2 regions of the Achromobacter sp. KK8 genome follow, and region 1 is predicted to be linked to the other one. Evidence: riboswitches for the same ligand, from Rfam matches in the RefSeq annotation. Region 1 holds a riboswitch; the other holds the start of a gene.
The links. Region 1 has a riboswitch for glycine ahead of ACVN9Z_RS26305 (D-amino acid dehydrogenase). Riboswitches for the same ligand answer to the same signal wherever they lie in the genome.
Positions count from the first base shown of each region.

Region 2: linked by a shared signal. The riboswitch ahead of gcvT (glycine cleavage system aminomethyltransferase GcvT) and the one ahead of ACVN9Z_RS26305 (D-amino acid dehydrogenase) in region 1 are both predicted to bind glycine.

Region 1 covers NZ_CM135178.1:5,711,785-5,714,999, reverse strand. Annotated here, with positions in the region: gene ACVN9Z_RS26310 (sulfite exporter TauE/SafE family protein) at 1-216, shown strand, start outside; gene ACVN9Z_RS26305 (D-amino acid dehydrogenase) at 268-1,497, opposite strand; glycine riboswitch at 1,542-1,628, opposite strand; glycine riboswitch at 1,630-1,721, opposite strand; gene blaELC (ELC family class C beta-lactamase) at 1,859-3,085, shown strand; gene ACVN9Z_RS26295 (3-hydroxybutyryl-CoA dehydrogenase) at 3,113-3,215, opposite strand, start outside.
Region 2 covers NZ_CM135178.1:809,778-812,992, reverse strand. Annotated here, with positions in the region: gene ACVN9Z_RS03755 (superoxide dismutase) at 1-379, shown strand, start outside; gene ACVN9Z_RS03750 (ZIP family metal transporter) at 407-1,300, shown strand; glycine riboswitch at 1,370-1,462, shown strand; glycine riboswitch at 1,496-1,618, shown strand; gene gcvT (glycine cleavage system aminomethyltransferase GcvT) at 1,706-2,806, shown strand; gene gcvH (glycine cleavage system protein GcvH) at 2,904-3,215, shown strand, end outside.

The DNA.
Region 1 (3,215 bases):
ACCATGGCCACCTACCTGGCCACGGGCATCGTCACGCGCGACATGGCGCCCATGTTCGCCGTGGTGGCGCCGGCCATGCTGATCCCCACGCTGCTGGGCACGCGCCTGTACATCGGCATATCGGAAGTCGCGTTCCGCCGCCTGGTGCTGGGGCTGCTGACCTGCTCGGGACTGACACTGCTGGCCTCCTCGGTGCCGCGGCTGCTGGGGTATTGAGGGCCGATCCGCGTCCGGCCCGCTCCCGGCCTGTGCTCTGCCGCAATGGCTTCACGACAGTCCCACTCCTTCCCGCACGCTCGCCGCCAGCATCTGCGCCGTGGCCGCCGACAGCGTCCAGCCCAGGTGCCCATGGCCGGTGTTGTAGAACACGCCGGGCCGCTTGCCGGGGCCGACGCGCGGCATCATGTCGGGCATCATCGGCCGCAACCCGCACCAGGGCACCACGCGCGCCGTGCGCACGCCGGGAAAGTGGCGGCGGGTCCAGTCCACCAGCGGCTGGATGCGTTCGGCGCGGATGTCCAGGTTGAAGCCGTTGAACTCGGCCGTGCCGGCCACGCGGAAACGGTCGCCCAGGCGGCTGGTGACGATCTTGGCGGCCTCGTCCAGCAGGCTCACGCTGGGCGCGGCGGCCTGGCTGGCGGCGTCGTCCAGGTGCACGCTGATCGAATAGCCCTTGACCGGATAGATGTTCAGCCTGTCGCCCAATTGCCGCGCGAACTGGCGGCTGGCGGCGCCGGCGCAGACCACGATGGCGTCGGTCTCGTGCTGTTCGCGCCGCGTGCCGTCCTCGCGCGCCAGGTCCAGCACGTAGGGCAGGCCGTCGCGGCTGATGGCGCGGATGTCGGCATCCTGTTCGAAGCGCACGCCGCGGCGCGCGCAGGCCCGCGCCAGGCCGCTGGTGAACTTGTGGATGTCGCCGGTGGCATCGGACGGCGTGTAGAAGCCGCCGTGGCAGGGCGTTTGCAGCGTCGGCTCGATGCCGCGGATTTCCTCCGGCGTGACCGCGTGCCGCTCCAGCCCGCCTTCGCGCAGCAGCGCGTTGGCGCGGCGCGCGGTCTCGAAGCTGGCGGCATCGTGGTAGATGTGCAGGATGCCGCGGCGCTCCAGGTCGAAATCGATGCCTTCCTCCTCGGCCATGGCGTACAGGTGCTGGCGCGCCTCGATCGCCATGCGCGTGGTGGCGATGGTGTTCTGGCGATAGTTGCGGATCTGCCCCATGAACTGGGCCAGCCATGAATACTTGTGCCAGCTCGGACGCGGATTGAGCAGCAGCGGCGCGTCGTGGCGGCCGAGCCAGCGCAGGCCTTTCAGGATGGTGGCGGCGCTGTTCCAGACTTCGGCATTGCTGGCGGACAACTGGCCGCCGTTGGCGTAGGACGTCTCCATGGCGGGATAGCGCTGACGGTCGTAGACGGTGACGTCGTAGCCCAGTTTGCTCAAGGCGTAGGCGGACGTGACGCCGGTGATACCGGCGCCGATGATGGCGATGCGGGGCATGATGGCTCCAGATGGCGTGGCCACGATCCGATGATCGCGGCACCCCATCTGTCTCTGTACCTGAGAGCTTCACCCGGGCGCGAGGGCGCGGGTTCCCCTTCGGTGGGCGCCAGGCGCCTCTCTCCAGATTGTCTAGACCGCGCAGTCCTGTTGCCTGAGAGTTTCCGGGGCGGTTGCTCCGTCGGCGCCCGCCACGGGGGACGGGACTCTTCTGCGGGGTTTTGAATCGACGCAGTGAGAATAGCCAAAATCTGCCGCGAGCGGGACTCAGGGTTAATACCAGGAAGGAGGCGGATAGGCTCTACACTGGGCGCCAACCCGCGCGGCACGCGCCGGTCAGAAAACGAAAGGACGATCCCGCATGCGCGCTCCGGCAATGTTCCGTATTTCCCTGCTATCCACGACGTTGGCGCTGGCCCTGGCCGGCACCGCCTCGGCCAGCCCGGCCGTTGCGCAAGCGCCCGCCGCCAAGGCAGCCACGGCATCGGCCTCCGCATCCACGCCCGCCAAGGCCGATCGCGCCACCGCCGCCGTCGACGCCGCGGTGGCCGAGGTCATGCGCCAATACGGCATCGACGGCATGGCCATCGGCGTCAGCCACAACGGCGAGCAGCGCTTCTTCAACTATGGCGACGCCTTGCGCCAGCCGCGCCGCGCCGTTTCCAGCGACACCCTGTTCGAACTGGGTTCGATCAGCAAGACCTTCACCGTCACGCTGGCCGCCTACGCGCAGGCCACGGGCCGCCTGTCGCTGGCCGACAGTCCGGCCAAGTGGGTGCCCGAGCTGCAGGGCAGCGAATTCGCCAAGCTGACGCTGGTGAACCTGGCCACGCACACCGCCGGCGGCTTTCCCTTGCAGGTGCCGGACGCGGTCCAGAACACGGCGCAACTGATGGACTACCTCAAGGCCTGGACCCCGCGGTATGCGCCCGGCACGAAGCGCACCTATGCCAACCCTAGCATCGGCATGCTGGGCGTGGTGGCGGCGCGCGCGCTGGGCGAGTCCTACGTGGCGGCGATGGAGCAGCAGCTGTTTCCCAAGCTGGGCCTGCGCGACACCTGGCTGGAAGTGCCGCCGCGCAAGATGCCCGACTACGCCCAGGGCTACGACAAGCAGGACGCGCCGGTGCGCCTGAACCCGGGCGTGCTGGCCGACGAGGCCTACGGCGTGAAGTCCAGCGCCCGCGACATGCTGCGTTTCATCGAGATCAACCTGGGCGCCGCGCCGGTCGACGCCACGCTGCAGCGCGCCATCGCCGAGACCCACACCGGCTATTACCAGTTGGGCGCGATGACGCAGGACCTGATCTGGGAACAGTATCGCTACCCGGTGTCGGTGGACGACCTGGTGCGCGGCAACTCCGCCCAGGTCGCGTTCGAGACCCTGCCGGTCAAGGCCCAGCAACCGCCGCTGGCGCCGCAGCAGGCGGTGTGGGTCAACAAGACCGGCGCCACCAACGGCTTTGGCGCCTACGTGGCGTTCGTGCCGTCGCGCAAGCTCGGCATCGTGATCCTGGCCAACCGCAACTATCCCAACGAGGCGCGGGTGCGGTTGGCGCTGCGGGTGCTCGAGGCGCTGGCGCCGTGAATGCCGCCGCCCGGCGCGCGGCGGCCTTCAGGATCGGGCCGCAGGGGGCGCCTGGCCGGCCGCCCTGGCGCCATCGAACCTCGGCAGCAACCCCATGATCTCCAGCCGCGCGCACAACTCGCCCAGCCGC
Region 2 (3,215 bases), 1.5 Mb from region 1:
CGCCAACCACAGCCTGTTCTGGTCGGTCATGTCGCCACGGGGCGGGGGCGAGCCCGACGGCGCGCTGGCCCGCGCCATCGACACCGAACTGGGCGGACACGCCGCCTTCCGCGAAGCCTTCACCAAGGCGGCGCTGACGCGCTTCGGCAGCGGCTGGGCCTGGCTCAGCGTGACGCCCGCCGGCAAGCTGGCGGTGGAAAGCAGCGCCAACCAGGACAGCCCGCTGATGCAGGGCAACACGCCGATCCTGGGCCTGGACGTGTGGGAACACGCCTACTATCTCAAGTACCAGAACCGCCGCCCGGAATACATCGGCGCCTTCTACAATGTGATCGATTGGCCCGAGGTGGCGCGCCGCTACGCCGCCGCCGTGGGCTGAGCCGGCATTGCGCGGGGGCAGCGGTCCATGAATACCTTCAGCCGTCATCGCATCCGGCCCGCGGCCACCAGCGTCAGTGTCTGGACGCTGGCGGTGCTGGTCGCCTGCCTGGGCCTGCACCAGATGTGGGTCTATTTCAACGACCACGCGCCGCACGTGGCCGACGCCCTGCTGGGCGGCATGGTCGCCGCGGGCGCCACCGCGGCGGGCACGCTGCCGATCCTGTTCGCGCGCACCATCCCGCAGAAGATGCAGGACAGCATGTTCGGCTTCGGCGCCGGCGTGATGCTGGCCGCCAGCGCCTTCTCGCTGGTGGCGCCGGGCATCGCGGCGGCCGAGGCGCAGGGCGCGGGGCCGTGGGGCGCCGGCCTGACGGTGGGCGCCGCCATCCTGCTGGGGGCGGCGGCGCTGTTGCTGATGGACCGGTTGCTGCCCCATGAGCATTTCATCAAGGGTCGCGAAGGCATCGAGGCCCACCGGCTGCGCCGAACCTGGCTGTTCGTCTTCGCCATCACCCTGCACAACCTGCCCGAAGGCCTGGCCATCGGCGTCGGTTATGCCGGCAACGATCCGGTGCGCGGCACGGCGCTGGCCACCGGCATCGCCATCCAGGACATCCCCGAGGGCCTGGTGGTGGCCGTGGCGTTGATCGCCGCGGGCTACAAGCGCGCGTTCGCGGTGGCGCTGGGCATGCTGTCGGGCCTGGTCGAGCCGGTGGGCGCGGTGCTGGGCGCGGCCGTGGTGGGCTGGTCGGCGGCGCTGCTGCCGTGGGGCTTGGGCTTTGCCGCCGGCGCCATGTTGTTCGTGATCAGCCACGAAATCATCCCCGAATCGCACCGCAAGGGGCACGAGGTCTACGCCACCTGCGGGCTGATGCTGGGCTTCGTGCTGATGATGCTGCTGGACACGGCGCTGGGCTGAAGCGGCGCCCGGGCGGCGATCGCGGATCAACAACGGAACCGCGTTTCGCGGTATGCTTTCGGCGCTGTCACGCATGTTGCGGGAGAGAGCGGCCGTTCGCGGCTGCCGCCGAAGGCGCAATTCGCCCGGAATCGCTCAGGTATCCCATACCGCGCATGCTTGCCCTGTCCCGGTTTTCACCGCGCGGACTCGGCAAAGCAGCACTCTGGAGAGACCTGGCGCCGCTGCCCAATCAGGGACATAGCGAGCAGCCCAGGCGCCGAAGGTGCAAACCCGCCACGCGGGGCAACTCTCAGGCAAAAGGACAGAGGGGCGGAAGATTCAGCCGTTGCGCGGGCGTTTTCCGTCTGTCCGCCAGCGGCATTCCGTAACCCTGGCACCGCTGCCGCTCCGGAGTACCCGCGCATGTCCGCAACCCTCAAACGCACCCCGCTGGCCGAAGAACATATCGCCTCCGGCGCCCGCATGGTCGATTTCGGCGGCTGGGATATGCCCCTGGCCTACGGCTCGCAACTGGAAGAGCACCACGCGGTGCGCCAGGACGCCGGCATGTTCGACGTTTCGCACATGCTCAACGCCGACGTCACCGGCCCCGACGCCTACGCCTTCCTGCAACGCCTGGTGGCCAACGACGTCGCCAAGCTGACCGTACCGGGCAAGGCGCTCTACACCTGCATGCTGAACCCGCAGGGCGGCGTCATCGACGACCTGATCGTGTACTTCTTCGCGCTCGACGAATGGCGCGTGGTGGTCAACGCCGGCACCGCCGACAAGGACATGGCCTGGATGCAGCGCGTCAAGCAGGCCGGCAAGTTCGACGTCACCATCACGCCGCGCCGCGACCTGGCCATGATCGCCGTGCAGGGCCCCAACGCCCGCGCCAAGGTCTGGGCCGCGCGCCCGGCCTGGCAGGCTGCCAGCGAGCCGCTGACCTCGTTCGTGGCCGCGCGCGTCGGTGACGACACGCTGGTGGCGCGCACCGGCTACACCGGCGAAGACGGCTTTGAAATCGTGCTGCCCGCCGCCGAGGCGGTGCAACTGTGGCGCGACCTGGCGGCCCAGGGCGTGCGCCCGGCGGGCCTGGGCGCGCGCGACACGCTGCGCCTGGAAGCCGGCATGAACCTGTATGGCCAGGACATGGACGAACTGACCCAGCCCGGCGAAGCCGCGCTGACCTGGACGGTGTCCCTGAAGAACCCCGAGCGCCGCTTCATCGGCCGCGACGCGCTGGAGCAGTTCGCCACGCCCGCCGCCTTCGTCGGCCTGAAGCTGCAGGAACGCGGCGTGATGCGCGCCCACATGGCGGTGCGCACCGCGCACGGCGTGGGCGAACTCACCAGCGGCACCATGTCGCCGACGCTGGGCGTTTCGATCGGCTTTGCCCGCCTGCCGCAAGGCGTGGTCGCGGGCGACACGGTCGAGGTCGACATCCGCGGCAAGTGGGTGCCCGCCCTGGTCTGCAAGCTGCCGTTTGTCCGTAACGGCAAAGCCGTCGAACACTCGTAAACTCGAAGCTTCACGCCGGTGGCCGGCCCTGCGGGGCGCGGCCGCCGGCGCGAGGCGCGCAACACCATTTCCTTATCCGAATCCCCCAGGAGTTCCCATGAGTCTGCCCACCGATCGCAAGTACACCGAGTCCCATGAATGGGTCAAAGCCGAAGGCGACGTGTTCGTCGTCGGCATCACCGATACCGCCCAGGACCAGCTGGGTGACCTGGTCTTCGTCGGCGACGTCAAGGTCGGCGCCAAGCTGAACGCGGGCGAGACCGCCGGCGTGGTCGAGTCGGTCAAGGCCGCCTCCGACATCTACGCGCCCGTGGCCGGCGAAATCGTCGCGTTCAACGACGAGCTGGAAAGCAACCCCAACCTGATCAACGAATCGGCCTTCACCGCCTGGATCTTCAAGATCAAGCCG